DNA from 3 places in the Mesorhizobium maamorense genome. Region 2 is predicted to be linked to each of the others. Evidence: riboswitches for the same ligand, from Rfam matches in the RefSeq annotation. Region 2 holds a riboswitch; each other region holds the start of a gene.
The links. Region 2 has a riboswitch for cobalamin ahead of bluB (5,6-dimethylbenzimidazole synthase). Riboswitches for the same ligand answer to the same signal wherever they lie in the genome.

Region 1 (5,423 bases), 840 kb from region 2:
CGAATGACAATGCGGTGTGAACCGCATTGCCCAGGGGATCGAAGATCGCGGCGATCTCGTCCGGCACATCGTCCGGGATCGGCACGACATTGTGCTGTGGGATCGCCAGGTACTCGCCGAAGGCGCCCGGGCGATTGACGCCGACGCCGAGCGTGTTGCGGCACAGATGCCCCCTGCCCGCGCGGCAGTTGCGGCAATGTCCGCAGACGATGTGGCCTTCGCCCGACACGCGTTGGCCGACCTTGTATTCGGTGACCGCGGCGCCGAAATCCGCGACGGTGCCGACGAATTCATGGCCGGTCACCATCGGCACGGGCACCGTCTTCTGCGCCCACTGGTCCCAATTGTAGATGTGGACGTCGGTGCCGCAGATCGCGGTCTTCTTCACCTTGATCAGGACGTCGTTGGGGCCGATTTCCGGCACCGGCACCTCTTCCATCCAGATGCCCGGCTCGGCCTTGGCCTTCACCAGCGCCTTCATTATGTTCGACATCAGGTGCTCCTTACAACTTGGTTTGGTTCCACTCCTCGCCGCTCCTCTCCTCTGGTAGCCCCAAGAACGGAAAGGTAGGTTTCGAGAGCAAAGCTGAAATCTTTGGACCGATCGTGATGTTGGCGGCTGCGTTGGTGTCGAACACTCCAACCGCGAGCGGTGCGCGAGAAAACCCAGTTCGAACCTCCGCGGAAGCGGAGCAAGCGCCGCGCCAGATGCAGCGAAGTTTCAGTTCAAGGATGAGGAATGAGAGCAGCTTTCGGCTCGGGCTATGTTGTCGATGTCCGCCACATGCGGCGCAATCACTCGACACGATCCTCTCGATGATCGATCTCGCCGCGATATCTCAATAGTACGGACGCACAGGCGGCATCCGCAAACGTTCGCCCCTCGGTGAAGTGTCTGTTGACCGCTGGCGATGTGAGGGGCAGAAACTCATGGACGAAGCCGCCTTCTCACACCTCGTGCTCTAGATCATCCGTCCTCTGACCAGAAGCGGCTTCCCAGATCCTGCCCCGCGGGCTCAGCCGTCCAGCGGGCCTTCGGCTAGACGACAAGGGCGGGGCCCCGCTCGTGCCTACCGACTTGCGCGCGGCTTTTCGATGGCGTCCTTTCTGCCTCGAATTATCCCCGAAGCCCGCGGGGTCAGATACTTGCCGCTCACAGTGGCTCAGCGGCCTGCGCCTGGACCTTCTCCCGTAGCGCGCGTGCTGCAGCGACCATGTTGATGAGGGCAGGGCGGACTTCCTCCCATTTCCTCGTCTTGAGGCCACAGTCCGGATTGACCCAAAGTTGGCTGTCCGACAGTCGCTCGCGGGCAAGTTGGGCGAGATGCAAAATCTCGCCGACTTCCGGGACACGTGGTGAGTGAATGTCGTAGACGCCAGGACCGATTTCGTTCGGATATTTGGACTTCGTGAAGGCGTCCAGCAGTTCCATTTTGGAGCGCGACGTCTCAATCGAAATGACGTCCGCGTCCAGTTCAGCAATGGAATCGATGATCTCATTGAACTCCGAATAGCACATGTGGGTGTGAACTTGGGTCGCGTCCTCTACGCCCGTCGAAGCGATCCGGAAGCATTCGACAGCCCAGCCGAGATAATGTTTCCAATCGGACTTCCGAAGGGGCAGGCCTTCGCGAAATGCGGCCTCATCGATCTGGATCACCCTTGCGCCAGCTCTTTCCAGGTCGGCCACTTCATCGCGGATGGCGAGTGCGATCTGGCAGCAGGCCTCGGCGCGGGGTACGTCGTCGCGAACAAAAGACCAGTTGAGGATCGTCACCGGGCCTGTGAGCATGCCCTTCACCGGCTTTTTCGTGAGTGACTGGGCAAATTGCCACCAGTGGACTGTCATCGGATTCGGCCGCGATACGTCGCCGAAGATGATGGGAGGGCGCACAAGCCGGGACCCGTAACTTTGCACCCAGCCATGCTGGGTGAAGGCGAGGCCGGACAGTTGCTCCCCGAAATGCTGCACCATGTCGTTTCGTTCGAACTCGCCGTGCACCAGCACGTCCAACCCGATTTCCTCCTGCCAACGGACCGCCGCCTCTGTCTCCTTCTTCAGGAACGCCTGGTAGTCGATATAGCTCAGTCGGCCCTTGGCATGTGCGGAGCGCGCCCTGCGCACCTCGGGCGTCTGCGGGAAGGACCCGATGGTCGTCGTGGGGAACGGCGGCAGGCCGAGCGTGTCAGCCTGGACTCTCGAGCGCTTGGCAAATGCGCTCTTTCGTTGCTTCTTGCCGCCGTCAATGCTGCTTACGCGCCCGTGGACGAGCGGATCATGGACCTTTCCAGACATTGCGCGCGCGGCGGCCGCCTCTTCAGAAGCCTTCAGCGCGCCTGCTACGGCCTCCCTGCCTTCCGATAGGGCTTGGGCCAGCACGAGCAGCTCTTCAGTCTTCTGGGCGGCGAATGCCAGCCACGACCCGACGTCCACGTCGAGCGCGGTCTCCATCCGCAGGTCCATCGGCACATGAAGCATTGAGCAGGAAGGCGCAATTTCGACGCGGTCCAGCGGCCAGCCGGCAATCACCGGCTCGATGCGGTCGAGAATGGCATTAAGGTTCGCGCGCCAGACGTTGCGCCCGTCGATCAAGCCAAGTGAGAGCACCAGATCCTTCGGTGCGAGCCGACCAACCGTCACCAACTGCTCGGGAGCGCGCACGAGGTCGAGATGCAGGCCCGCCAGGCGCAGCGAAAGCGCGGTCTCGAGATTGTCTCCCAGCGGCCCAAAATAGGTAGCCAGCATAATCTTCAACTTGGGCGCGGCTTTCGACAGCTGCCCGTAGGTGAATTCGAAGGCAGCTCGTTCGTTCGGGTTGAGATCGAGCACAAGCGCCGGCTCGTCAATTTGCACCCAGTCGGCCCCCGAGAGCTCCAGCCTCCCAAGCAGTTGCTCGTAGACGGGCAGCAGCCGCGGTAAGAGCGCTATGGGATTAAAGCCCTGGTCGGGAGACTTCGCCAGCTTGAGGAAGGTCATCGGTCCAAGGATGACCGGGCGTGTATGGATGCCGAGCTCTTTTGACTCCAGAAAGTGATCGACTGGTTTCGTCGACGAGAGGGCGAATGTCTGATCGTCGCCAAGCTCCGGCACGATGTAGTGGTAGTTCGTGTCGAACCATTTGGTCATTTCCATCGCGGTTACGCGCTGCCCCTGAACTGCATGCCCGTGACTGGCGTGTCCGCAACCCGCCGTATCGCCTTGCGTCCCGCGCGCCATCGCGAAGTAGATGTCGAGCGGGACCTCGCCGCTCATCCAGCCGTAACGAGCTGGCACGGCGCCGACCATTGCTGCGGTGTCGAGCACATGGTCATACAGTGAGAAATCGTTCGACGGGATTTTCGACACGCCGCGGTCGTGCTGCTCGCTCCAGCTGGCGGCACGGAGCGCCTTCGCCGTCGCCAGAAGGTTGGCAGCAGACGATTTTCCGGACCAGTAGCTTTCGAGCGCGAATTTCAGTTCTCGCCGGCGACCGATACGCGGCACGCCAAGCGTTGCTATGGGAACTTGCTGGGAGACATTCATTCCATACCCCGATGGTTGGGGGCGGGGACAAGGAAGGCGCTAACAGGCCGGCATCAATGCCGAACTGCCGCGGCCACCAGACACCCCGCCCGTGGACGTTGTTCACCGTGGCAGGTCTCCTGGCTCGCGGGTCACAGCCTCTGCCCCGTCTTCCCGGGGCAGTTCACCCCAGTGACATTGGTGGGTAGGCTCGCCGCTTACAGTTGCGGGGGCAGCACCGGCATTGCACCGGCTTCCCTCTTAGCTCCGCTGGGGCAACGCCTTGCGAAGAACCACGACACCCGAACAATCGCAGCCCCTCGTGTTGCTGTCAATAACGTATAAAGAAATGTTTATGTGTTTATGTGAAACCTTTTACCTGCTACGGGTTTGCACGGTCCAAGGCCCCGGTCCAGCTGAGCCGCTTGTGCCCCAGTTTTGCGCAGGCCGTGCCTGGCTGCTCCGGCAAATCCGCTAGCAGCACGATCCTGGCTAACGACTTCGTCAAATGGCGTGTTGGCCACCATGATCGGCCACAGTGCTGGCCCGAAGAGCGTAAATGTTTCCGAGCCGTCAAAATCCGAAATCTGGAGAAAACTGCCATCCTTCACGGAAGGGCACGCGACATTTCTGCACGCGCTTGTCTTAACAGCCCTGCAGCAAGTGCGGTGGGCAGCACCTTGCGATATGCCGCCTACAGCAATCCCGCCAGTTCGGCTTCTCTGCGCAGATTCTGCCTTGGCCTGGGGCCGATCTGCTGGATCACCAGGCCGGCCGCCAGTGAGCCGAGATCGCCGCAGGTCTTGAGGTCGCGGCCCTGCGTATAGCCATGCAGGAAACCCGCGGCATAGAGGTCGCCGGCGCCCGTCGTGTCGACCAGCTCCTTGATGGCGGTCGCCTGGATGACGACGGTCTCGTCGCCGCGCGCGATGACGGAGCCTTTTTCCGAACGCGTCACGGCGGCGACTTTGCAGTCCTTCCGGATCCGGGCCAGCGCCTCGTCGAAGGACGAGGTCTGGTAGAGCGACTTGATCTCGTGGCTGTTGGCGAAGACGATGTCCACGGTGCCCGAGCGCATCAGGTCGAGGAACTCGTCGCGGTAGCGGTCGACGCAGAACGAATCCGACAAGGTCATCGACACTTCGCGGCCCGCCGCGTGCGCCAGCTTGGCCGTCTGCCGGATCGCCTCCTTGGCGCGGGGCGGATCCCACAGATAACCCTCGAAATAGGTAACCTTGGCGCCCGACGCCTTGTCGGCCTCGACGTCCTCCGGCCCGAGCTCGACGCAGGCGCCGAGATAGGTGTTCATCGAGCGCTCGCCGTCGGGGGTGACGAAGATCATCGAGCGCGCCGTCGGCGGCTCCCCCTGAAGCGGCTTGGTGTCGAAGGCGACGCCCTGGGCGTGGATGTCGTGGGCATAGATTTCGCCCAAAGCATCGTTGGAAACCTTGCCGAAGAAGGCGGCGCGGCCGCCGAAGGAGGCAACGCCGGCCGCCGTGTTGCCCGCGCTGCCGCCGGACGCCTCGATCGCCGGGCCCATGCGGCTGTAGAGCAGTTCGGCGCGGTGCGTGTCGATGAGGTTCATCGCGCCCTTGATGATGCCATTGGTCTCCAGGAATTCCTCTTCGCACTGGGCGATGATGTCGACAATCGCATTGCCGATGCAAAGCACGTCATAGTCCGGCATCAATGTCTCCGCCAAAATCCGCGCCGGCTTCTTGCCATGCCCTAGCGGGTGTTTCTTACGAGTGTGGAATGGGTCGCCCTATGCCGACGCGTCCAATACCGGTGCATCACGCAGCTGCCGGTCCTGCCTCTCGCAACAGCTCGTCAGCTCTGTCCGTCTTTTCCCAGGTGAACTCCGGCTCTTCGCGGCCGAAGTGTCCGTAGGTCGCGGTCTTGCGGTAAATCGGCCGTAAGA
Region 2 (5,423 bases):
TATCCTCAATCATGATCGTGTCAAAAACCAGAGAGACGGCTGCGTGCCTCAATCCGCATCCAGCGGCTCCGTCCCGACCGGCTTGCCGTCGCGGGACAGCCTGATCTTCTCCACCTTGTCCTCGGCCGCCTTGAGCAGCCGGTCGCAATGCACCTTCAGCGCCTCGCCGCGCTCGTAGATCCTGATCGACTGGTCGAGCGGCACATCGCCACGCTCCAGATCATCGACGATCTTCTCCAGCGCGTCGAGAGCCTGTTCGAAGCTCATCGCCTTGACGTCTTCGTTGGTTTCACCAGCCATCATTCATCCTTTCATCAGTCGCCCGACATGGGCGGCGACCGAAAATGCCAATCCTTGCAGATCGTAGCCGCCCTCGAGCAGGCTGACGAGCCGGTTGCCGCTGTGGCGCGCCGCGCGCTGCATGAGTTGGCCGGTCGCCCAGTCGAAATCATCCTCGGTCAGGTTGATCTCGGCCAGCGGGTCGCGATGATGCGCATCGAAGCCGGCCGAAATAATGATCAGGTCGGGTGCAAAATTGTCGAGCGAGGGCAGCACGCGCGACAGGAAGGCATCGCGGAACGCCTCGCTGCCGGTCTGCGGCGCAAGCGGCGCGTTGACGATGTTGCCGGCGCCGGTTTCGTTCTTTGCTCCGGTGCCGGGGTAGAGCGGCATCTGGTGCGTCGAGCAATAAAGCACGGACGGATCGTCCCAGAAAACATCCTGCGTGCCGTTGCCGTGATGCACGTCCCAGTCGACGATGGCGACGCGTTCGATATCGTGTTTGCGCTGTGCATAACGTGCGGCGATGGCCGCCGTGTTGAACAGGCAGAAGCCCATCGCCGTCGCTTTCTCCGCATGATGGCCGGGCGGCCGGGCGGCGACGAAAACGTTGTCTGCCCTGCCGGCAAAGACGTCGTCGACGGCGGCGTTGGCGGCGCCGATCGCGGTGATCGCCGCTTGCCAGCTCTTCGGGCTGGCCGTTGTGTCGGCATCTATGCGGGCGATGCCCGTATCGGGAATGGCGGCGCGTACCCGCTCGACGAAATCCTCGGGATGCGCGTAGAGAATGGTGGCCTCGTCGCCTTGTGGCGCCTCGAGGCGATCGAGCGCGGCAAAAGCCTCGTCGTCGAGCACGCGCTCGATTGCGCGCAAGCGGTCCGGCCGCTCCGGATGGCCGGGTGGCGTGATGTGCTCGAGGAAGATCGGATGGGTGTAGAGACGAGTGGCCATGCTCCCTATCTAGTGCCCCGGCGCGGCGATGGCCATGCATTGCGGCCTGATGGCTGGGGAAAATCGCGCCTGCGTCCATTCGAGTCGCCGCGGGGATTGGCGGCGTAGGGGCTTCGTCGTAAAGTCTCGGCCACTGCCTGGTGCCCGCCGCGAGCGGGAGAATCGGGAACACGGTTTGATACCGTGGCGTGCCCAACGCTGTAAGGGGGACCGCGCCGGTAAATGCCACTGTCGATGACGGGAAGGCGCCGGATGCGGGTTGATCCCGAGCCAGAAGACCGGCCTGGCAGGCATCGTCATCCGCATGGTCAGGCGGACGGCAGTTGATTGCAATCGCAAGGGGACAAGCGATGCCGGACAATATGACCATCCCCGTGGGTGACGGATTCGACCAGATGGCGCGCGATGCGGTCTACCGCGCCATGTTCACGCGGCGCGATGTCCGCAGCCATTTTACATCAGAGGCCGTCGACGACGAGGTCTTGGCGCGGCTGCTGCTTGCCGCCCATCACGCGCCATCGGTCGGCTTCATGCAGCCATGGAATTTCATCGTCATTCGTGGCACCGAACGACGGGAACAGGTGCGCGACCTGTTCCTCGCGGCGCGCGAGCAGGAATTGCCGGCGATCGAGGAAGAGCGGCGGGCGCTCTACCGCAAGCTCAAGCTGGAAGGCATCTGCGAAAGCGCGCTCAATATCTGTATCACCTGCGACCGCCGACGCTCACAGGGTTCGCCGCTGGGACGCTGGCACAATCCCGAGATGGATCTCTACAGCACGGTCTGCGCGGTGCAGAATTTCTGGCTGGCGGCGCGCGCCGAAGGCGTCGGCGTCGGCTGGGTCAGCATTATCGAGGCGCAGGCGTTGAAAGGCCTTCTGTCGATTCCCGAGCATGTGACGCCGGTGGCCTATCTCTGTGTCGGCCGTGTCTCGGAGTTCGCGCCGAAACCGGACCTCGAAACACATGGCTGGGGGCGGCGGCTGCCGCTGCCCGAGCTGATCATGAGCGAGACGTTTTGCGGACAGGGCGAAGTTCCGCTCAAATCAACGATCGCACGCCTCAAGGCGGCAACATGCGAAAAGTCTGACAAACCCTTGATTTGATTGCCGATACGGCATGCCCAGAGCTGCCGGCGGCCTGCCGTCGTCAGGCGGCTCCGGTATCCTTCCTCAACAATCCTTCAAGCAGTTGCTTGAATGCCGCCACCACGGTCTTTGACGTCGCTTCCGGGTCGTTCGAATTGGCGATCCGCTGCGCCGCCTGGCTGCTCGCCCCGTTGATCAGCCGTGCCGCGGTCTCGGGGTCTACGCCCGGGACAACTACCCCGTCGCCCTGCAGCGTCGTCAGGTGATCGGTCATCGACGCGACGCAGGCATTGGCGTTCGGCCATTGCGCGGGATCCCCCAGCACGGCCGGACCGTCCCGAAACATGATGCGCTGGATTTCCGGCTCCAGCGCCATTTCGATGTAGCTCGTGCATTCGTCGACGAAGCTTTGCCAGCGGGTCGGTGCTTTCGCTGCAACCTCATTCACCCGTGCCGCCATCTCGGCGTCTATCTCGGCGATAACCGCCTGCAAAAGCCCCTTCTTGTCCCCGAAATGATGATAGAGCGCACCGCGCGTCAGCCCGGCCGATGCGGTGAAATCATCCATCGATGCCTCGGCATAACCGATCGTTCCGAACGCATGCCGGGCCGCGGCAATCAATTTGGCGCGCGTTTCGGCGATCATTTCCCTGCGGGGCTTGTGCATCTCTTCTGGCCTTATCCACATACGTCACGTATGCCAATTGACATACGCGACGTATGATCTATTTAGTTCATACGCATCGTATGTAATTTCCGAATCGCCTTTTGTCGAGGAACGGACCATGCAGAACCCCTATTCCGAGATCTTTCGAGCCCCTGGCGCCAAGGGCTTTGCCGCTGCAGGCTTCATGGCGCGCCTGCCGATCGCCATGGCGCCGATCGGCATCGTGGCGATGCTGTCGCAGACGCGTGGCGAATACTGGCTGGCGGGTGCCGTCTCGGCGACATTCGCGCTGGCCAACGCTTTCCTGGCGCCGCAGATCTCCAGGCTGGTCGACCGCCTCGGCCAGACATGGATCGTCGTGCCCACCACCATCATCTCCGTGCTGGCATTCCTGCTGCTGATTGCGTCGGCCAACCAGGATTGGCCGGTATGGACAATGTTCGTGTCGGCGCTGCTGGCAGCGGCCATGCCCAGCATGCCGGCAATGGTGCGCGCGCGCTGGACCGAGCTTTTTCGCGGCCGGCCGGAGATGAACACCGCCTTTGCCTTCGAATCGGCGGCCGACGAACTGGTCTATATCGCCGGCGCGTCGCTGTCGGTGGGCCTCAGTGCGGCGCTGTTTCCGGAAGCAGGCATGCTGGCGAGCACGTTGTTTCTCGCTTTGGGCTCGATAGCATTCATCCTGCAGCGATCGACCGAGCCGAAAGTGCGGCCGGTGGACCATGGTTCGACTGGCTCGGCAATCCGCCTGCGGCCGGTACAGATCATCACCTTCGCCCTAATCTTCATCGGCGCGACCTTCGCGACGACGGAAGTGAGCACCGTGGCGATCACCAAGGAGTTCGGCCAAGCCGGTGCCGCAAGCCTGGTGATCGGCGTCTATGCGCTGGGATCGTTCGTGTTGGGCATCGTGGTCGGCGCGCTCAACCTCAAGACGCCGCTACAGCGCCAGCTGACCGTCGCGGTCGCCATCATCGCAGTCAGCACGATTTTGCCGCTCACCGCCGACAGCGTGCCGATTTTGGCGCTGACCGTCTTCATCAGCGGCGTGGCGATCTCGCCGACTTTCATCACGGCATTCGGCCTGATCGAACGGCATGTGCCGGAAGCGATGCTGACCGAGGGCATTACCTGGGTGACAACGGGAATCGGCATCGGCATGGCGCTGGGCTCTTTCGCCGCCGGCGCGGTGGTGGATGCGTTCGGCGCCCAGAACGGGTTCTGGGTCTCGGTGGTCGCGGGCGGCATCGCGCTGGTCACGGTGCTGCTCGGCCAGCGCAGTCTTGCCACTCACAAATGCGAGTTGGATGGGTGTGAAGCGGCCGTCGCTGCCGCGGAATGAACCATGACGCGTCCGGTTCAGCGGGTCGGACGCTATTGCCGCCGTCGAACCTAGAGAATCTCGGTCTTGGCGATGTGGATGCCAAAACCTTCGAGGCCGACATAGTGGCGCTCGCGCGAGGCGATCAAATTGATCGAGGAAATGCCGAGATCCTTCAGGATCTGAGCACCGAGCCCGATCTCGCGCCATTCATTCTCGCGACGGCGCGCCTCTTCGTGGTCCTCCCGGTCGCCGCTCGCCGGCCGGTTGCGCTCCTGGTGGGCGACACCGACCGAGCCCTCGCGCAGATAGACGATGACGCCGCGCTTGCGCTCGCCCATCGCCTTCATGATGGCGTCCAGCCGGTGGCTGGTGCCGAAGACGTCGGTCACCACGTCCTCGGAGTGCAGACGCACAGGCACCTCTTCTCCGTCGCGGATGTCGCCGAAGACGACGGCGACATGGTGCATGGAATCCCAGGGCAGCGTGTAAGTGAAGACCTGCGCCTTGCCGCCGAGCGTGTCGATCTCGGAGCATGCCACGCGTTCGACCAGCGTTTCCTTGCGTTGCCGGTAAGCAATGAGGTCGGCGACAGAAACCTGCTTGAGGCCGTGCTCCTCGGCAAAAGCCGCGACCTGCGGGCCGCGCTTGACGGTGCCGTCGTCATTGACCAGTTCCGAGATCACGCCGATCGGCGGCAGGCCGGCGAGCTTGCACAGATCGACGGCCGCCTCGGTATGGCCCGAACGCATCAGCACGCCGCCTTCGCGCGCGATGAGCGGGAAGATGTGGCCGGGGCGGACGAAATCGGAGGCGCCGACATTGCCGTTGGCGAGATTGCGCACGGTCAGCGTGCGGTCGTCGGCCGAAATGCCTGTCGTGGTACCATGCTTGAAATCGACGCTGACGGTGAAGGCGGTGGTGTGCGCCGAATCATTGTCGGCGACCATCGGCGCAAGGTTGAGGCGCTTGGCCTCCTCGCGCGGCATCGGCGTGCAGACGATGCCCGAAGTGTTGCGCACGATGAAGGCCATCTTTTCCGGCGTGCAATGGACGGCGGCGACGATCAGGTCGCCCTCGTTCTCGCGCCCGTCATCATCCATGACGACGACGATCTCGC
Region 3 (5,423 bases), 1.5 Mb from region 2:
AGAATTCCAGGTCCCAGGTGAAATGGTAGCTCGCCATGGCGATCAGCGCGATGCCGCGCAGCATGTCGATGGCGACGATGCGCTTGGTCTTCGGCAACTCCGCGGCGGGCATGGTCGGCGTCTGGATGCTCATGGTCTCGCGATCTGATTCAGCCCCGCACGAGGACTATCACGGTTACGCCGGACAAAAGAAGGCCGTGAGCTTCGATACAGACAGTCAGCCGGCGCTGCATCAGGCACCCCTTTAGGCCAGCACCGGAAAGCCTTTGACCGGCTTCGTTTTTATCCGGGGCACGTCGGTTTCCTGTTACCGGTCGCGAACTGATGGCCGCAGATTTGGCTGCTGATTCTGCTTTGGGGAAGCAATGTCCACGCATGTGCGCCATCCGATCTGGCTACCGGCCCTCAAGGCCGCGGATGCCCGCACCTTCGCCTCGCTCTACGCGGTCGAATCCTTCGCTCGCGCCACGGTGTCGAGCGTCATCCCGATCCAGGCCTACGAGATCCTCCACAACGAGCAGATCGTCTCGATCCTCTACACCATAGTGGCGATGCTCGGCCTGTCGGTGACCCTGTTCATGCCGATGCTGATCCAGCGCTTCGCACGGCGCTGGGTCTACACGGCGGGCGCCTGCCTGCTGGCGATCGGCTCGTTGTTCTTCATCACGCATACGCTCGCCGGGCAATTGGCCGGCATGCTGTGCCGTGTCATGGGCGCCAGCGCGCTGTCGATCACGCTCAACCTCTACATCATGGACCACATCCGCAAGACCGATTTCATGCAGGCCGAATCGCTGCGCATGGCGTGGTCGATGTTTGCCTGGACGGGTGGGCCGACGCTCGGCATCTTTCTCTACACACGCTTCGGCATCTATGCCGCGCATGGCGCGGTCGCCGTATTCGCCTTGGCCCTGCTGGCGTTGTTCTGGACCTACCGGCTCGGCGACAATCCCTCGATCCGGCCGGGCAAGACGCGCCCGGTCAACCCGCTAGCCAATATCGGCCGCTTCGTCGCGCAGCCGAGGCTGAGGCTGGCCTGGCTGATCGCCTTCGGCCGCTCCTGCTTCTGGACGACATTTTTCGTCTATGGCCCGCTGTTCATGGTCATCACCGGTGAGGGCGAACTTGCCGGCGGCATTCTGGTTTCGGCAGGCAACGCGCTTTTGTTCATGGCGATTTTCTGGGGCAAGGCCGGCAAGCGCTTCGGCGGCCGCAGGACCATGACTTTTGCCTATTTCGCCATGTCGGTGGTGCTGCTGGCGGCGGGTGCCGTCGGCGAAAGCGCGCCGCTCGTCACCGGCGCCTTCCTGCTGTGCGGCGCCTTCTTCACCATCGCGCTCGACGCGCTGGGCTCGACCGCCTTCATGCGCTCGGTCCGCTCTTATGAGCGGGCGCAGATGGCTGCGGTCTACCGCACTTATCTCGACTTTTCCGAACTGACGCCGCCGCTGGTCTACTCGGTGGTGCTGGCCTTTTTCGGACTGGGCTCGGTTTTCGTCACGCTCGGCCTGCTTGCGGCGGTCTGCGGTTATGTCACCTGGCGGTATCTGCCGAAGTCGCTGTGAAGCTTACGGCACAAGCGCAGCATGTCGTTCGCGTACCCAATCGTGGAAGCGGTGGAGGTCGTACTCCTCCGGCATCAGCACGCCGGCCTTATGGCGCATGGAGCGCAGCCCTTTCTGGTTGACCTCGCAGATCGCGGCATCCTCCTCCAGCACCTGGGTGCCGAATCCGACGATGTTGTCGATGTCGGTGGCGGCGAGCGCGTCGGGCGCGAACAGCCATTCGGCGGTCAATTCGGTCTGCTCGGGGCCAAGCGGCACCAGCCGTACGGACCTGACATAGTCGACGTGGCCGACGATGAACATCGAGGGCAGGCTGGTGGCGTAGGTCTGGCCGGCGGCGTGCTCGGCCGGCGTCAGGCCCGAAAAGACCGGCCCATGCGCCTGGCCGTCACGTGACCATGTTTCGGCACCCGCCCGCAGCCCGCCGGAAAATTCCGGCGCGTCATCGTCGGCATGGCGGGTCCATTCGGGGTCGTCATGCCGGCCCATCAGGCCGCGACCATAGATCGGCACCAGCCGCGACAGGTCCTTGTGGACGCCGGGGCAATGCAGGCATTCGTTGAAGTTTTCCCAGAAGATCTTCCAGTTGCAGTTCATCACCTTGCGCAGCACATGGCCCGATACCAGCGATTCCAGCGGCCAGTTGCCGAGATCGCCGGAGGCCGGGTCGAAGGATGAGTGCGCCGAGCCGGCGGCATCTTCCGCGAGATTGACGAAGACGAAGCCGCGCCAGACCGACAGCGCGACGCGATAGAGCGGATGGTCCGCCTTGTCGAAACCTTCGGGCAGCGTTTTCGATGGCACGCGCACGAGATCGCCGCGCAGCGAATAGGACCATGCGTGGTAGGGGCAGGTGATCAGCCGCGCCTTCAGCCGCCCCTCGCGTTCCTGGCAAAGCTGCGAGCCGCGATGCCGGCAGGTGTTGTGGAAGGCGCGCAGTTCGCCGGTGTCGTCGCGCAGCACGACGATCTCCTGGGTGCCGACGCGGAAGGTGCGAAAAGCCAGCGGTTGGGCGAGATCAGCTTCACGGCAGACGAGCAGGCAGTTCCTGTACCAGATGGCGTCAAGGTCGCGCTGGTAGGCCGCCGCATCCCAATAGGCCGACGACGGCAATGTCGGCTCGGCCCGGGTGAGGCCGTTATAGGGGGCGTGCTGGCTCTGGACGGGCTGCATGGCTGGCCTCCTGTGAGATGGCAGCCGACACCCGGCTACGGAAATTGTCAATTGCAGCGGAGCAAGCGGCCGGACGGCGCTAAAGCGCTTGTCGCCGTCGGAATTTGGTTTGCCGGATGCGGCGATTTTCCCTATAGTCACCTTCGTCGTCGGTTCCGATTGGAGCCAAGAGGGAATGCGGTGCGGGCAGATTTGTTGCCCAATGCCGTGGCTGCCCCCGCAACTGTGTGCGGTAGTCCTCTCCATATGCCACTGAAGATTTTCTTCGGGAAGGTGGGGAAGGGCGCTGATCCGCGAGCCAGGAGACCTGCCGGCGACAGGAAACTGACTTCGATGCCCTCGGGTGGAGGGTGAAAGGACAAGACATGAATACCGCTTCCGTCTCCCTCGGCGCCTCCATCTCCTCGCAGTCGCGCCTCCTGCAGCTCGCGCTCGCGGCGCTGCTCGGCGTTTTCGTCGTAGGCTTTGTCGGTTTCTCGCATATCGACGCGGTCCACAATGCCGCGCACGACTATCGCCACTCGATGGCGTTTCCCTGCCACTGATAGGGATTTGACATCATGAACCTGTTTCGCAACGTCGTGTTCATCGCGGCGATCGCAGGGCTCGTGGCCGGTGTCGTTCTCGCCTGCATGCAGGCCTATGCCACCGTGCCGTTGATCCTGAAGGCGGAAGTCTACGAACAGGCCGGCGGCGGCCACCACCACGACCATACCGCACCGGCCCCGACCGACAACAACGCCATGAACTCTGCCGCCCCGGCGGGCAATGCCATGAGCTCCGCCGCGCCGGCAGCCGCTGAAGCTGTTCCGGCTGGAGAGGAAGGCTGGGCGCCGGCCGACGGCTTCGAGCGCTTCGCCTTCAGCGTGCTTGCCAACATCGTCACCGGCATCGGCTTCGCGCTGGTCCTGGTCGCGGTTTCGGAATTCGCCGGCGGCATCGGCAACTGGCGCCAGGGCGTGTTCTGGGGACTGGCCGGCTTTGCCGTGTTCACGCTGGCGCCGGGCCTCGGCCTGCCGCCGGAACTGCCGGCCATGCCTGCCGCCGAGCTTCTGCCACGCCAGATCTGGTGGACGGCGACGGTGGCGGCGACGGCGATCGGCCTTGCCCTGATCGCCTTCCGCAAATCACTGCCGCTGGCGATTCTGGGCGTGGTGTTGATCGTCGCGCCGCATATTGTCGGCGCGCCGCAGCCGGACAGTTTCGAGACGCCGATTCCGGAAGGCCTGCATCATCAGTTCGTGGTGGCGGTGACCGTAACCAACCTGGTGTTCTGGCTCGTGCTCGGCGCTGCCGCCGGCGTGGTGCGTGGACGCTTCACCGGCAGCGCGACGAGCCTGCGCGACAGCTTTGCCTGATCGCGGAAGACTGACCTTCATCATCGGCGGTGCGCGCTCCGGCAAGAGCGCGCACGCCGAAACGCTGATGACGGCCTTGCCTTCGCCATGGACCTACATCGCCACGGCGCAAGCCTATGACGACGAGATGCAGCAGCGCATCGCGTTGCACCGGTCGCGGCGCGGCGAGGGCTGGACGACCATCGATGCACCGCTTGGCCTTGTCGGTGCACTCGAGGCCCTACCGGAGGACCAGCCGGTCCTTGTCGACTGCCTGACGCTCTGGCTGACCAATCACATGCTGGCCGATCATGATGTAGAGGCCGAATGTCGGCGGCTGGCTGACATGCTGTCGCGGCCGCGCGGACCCTGGTTCGTGGTATCCAACGAGGTCGGGCAAGGCATCGTGCCCGACAATGCGCTGGGGCGCCGGTTCCGCGACGCCGCCGGCCGGCTCAACCAGCAGGTCGCGGCGATTGCCGAGACCGTGCTTTTGATGGTGGCGGGGCTGCCGCTCAAGGTGAAGTGACATGACCGACATCGACGAAAAGGACGAAGAGCGCCACCGCGCCAAGATGGCCAAGCGCAAGGCGGTCCAAGACGCCGAGGTGGCGAGCAAGACGGTCGAAAAGGGGCTGCTGATCGTCAACACCGGCCCGGGCAAAGGCAAGACCACGGCTGCCTTTGGCCTGGCGCTGCGGATGCTCGGCTACGGCAAGCGCGTCGGCGTCGTCCAGTTCATCAAGGGCAAATGGCATACGGGTGAGAAGGAGGCCTTCGCCGCCTTCGGCGACCGCGTCGTCTGGCACGCGATGGGCGAGGGGTTCACCTGGGAGACGCAGGATCTGAAGCGCGACATCGCGGCGGCCGAGGCCGCCTGGGCCAAGGCGCTGGAGCTGATGGCCGATCCGTCGATCAGTCTCGTCGTGCTCGACGAGCTCAACATCGCGCTGCGCTACGAGTATCTCGATCTGGACAAGGTGATTGCCGCGCTGAAAGCGCGCCGCGAGGGCCTGCATGTCGTCGTCACCGGTCGCAACGCCAAGCCGGCGCTGGTCGAGGCGGCCGATCTGGTGACCGAGATGGGGCTGACCAAGCACCACTTCGCGGCGGGCGTGAAGGCGCAACAAGGGATCGAGTTTTGAGAGCTTTTGTCCCCTTTTGTGGATGAGCATTCAAGTCTGGTCGCCAAACGCTCCCAGCGGGGCTCACTTCCTTTCCCTCCGGAGGGGGAAAGGTGGCGCTGCGAAGCAGCGACGGATTGGGGGAAGGCGGTGATCGAACGCGCGGTCCGCAGACAGGCAGGCGCAACCCGGCGGGTGCGAGAAACGCGACTGCCGAGCTCGTC

Region 1: another riboswitch for cobalamin. It lies ahead of metE (5-methyltetrahydropteroyltriglutamate--homocysteine S-methyltransferase); the one in region 2 lies ahead of bluB (5,6-dimethylbenzimidazole synthase).
Region 3: another riboswitch for cobalamin. It lies ahead of ACIU1A_RS13745 (CbtB domain-containing protein); the one in region 2 lies ahead of bluB (5,6-dimethylbenzimidazole synthase).

The regions. Positions count from the first base shown of each region.
Region 1 covers NZ_CP173356.1:306,209-311,631, forward strand. The annotation lists gene tdh (L-threonine 3-dehydrogenase) at 1-493, opposite strand, end outside; gene metE (5-methyltetrahydropteroyltriglutamate--homocysteine S-methyltransferase) at 1,154-3,499, opposite strand; cobalamin riboswitch at 3,615-3,815, opposite strand; gene ACIU1A_RS02080 (adenosine kinase) at 4,197-5,189, opposite strand; gene metK (methionine adenosyltransferase) at 5,296-5,423, opposite strand, start outside.
Region 2 covers NZ_CP173356.1:1,147,059-1,152,481, reverse strand. The annotation lists gene ACIU1A_RS05935 (exodeoxyribonuclease VII small subunit) at 49-300, opposite strand; gene ACIU1A_RS05930 (histone deacetylase family protein) at 304-1,230, opposite strand; cobalamin riboswitch at 1,352-1,532, shown strand; gene bluB (5,6-dimethylbenzimidazole synthase) at 1,581-2,333, shown strand; gene ACIU1A_RS05920 (TetR/AcrR family transcriptional regulator) at 2,377-2,982, opposite strand; gene ACIU1A_RS05915 (MFS transporter) at 3,101-4,324, shown strand; gene ribB (3,4-dihydroxy-2-butanone-4-phosphate synthase) at 4,375-5,423, opposite strand, start outside.
Region 3 covers NZ_CP173356.1:2,691,966-2,697,388, reverse strand. The annotation lists gene ACIU1A_RS13760 (DUF1624 domain-containing protein) at 1-133, opposite strand, end outside; gene ACIU1A_RS13755 (MFS transporter) at 366-1,565, shown strand; gene ACIU1A_RS13750 (aromatic ring-hydroxylating dioxygenase subunit alpha) at 1,569-2,738, opposite strand; cobalamin riboswitch at 2,872-3,068, shown strand; gene ACIU1A_RS13745 (CbtB domain-containing protein) at 3,104-3,283, shown strand; gene ACIU1A_RS13740 (CbtA family protein) at 3,299-4,096, shown strand; gene cobU (bifunctional adenosylcobinamide kinase/adenosylcobinamide-phosphate guanylyltransferase) at 4,089-4,604, shown strand; gene cobO (cob(I)yrinic acid a,c-diamide adenosyltransferase) at 4,606-5,220, shown strand.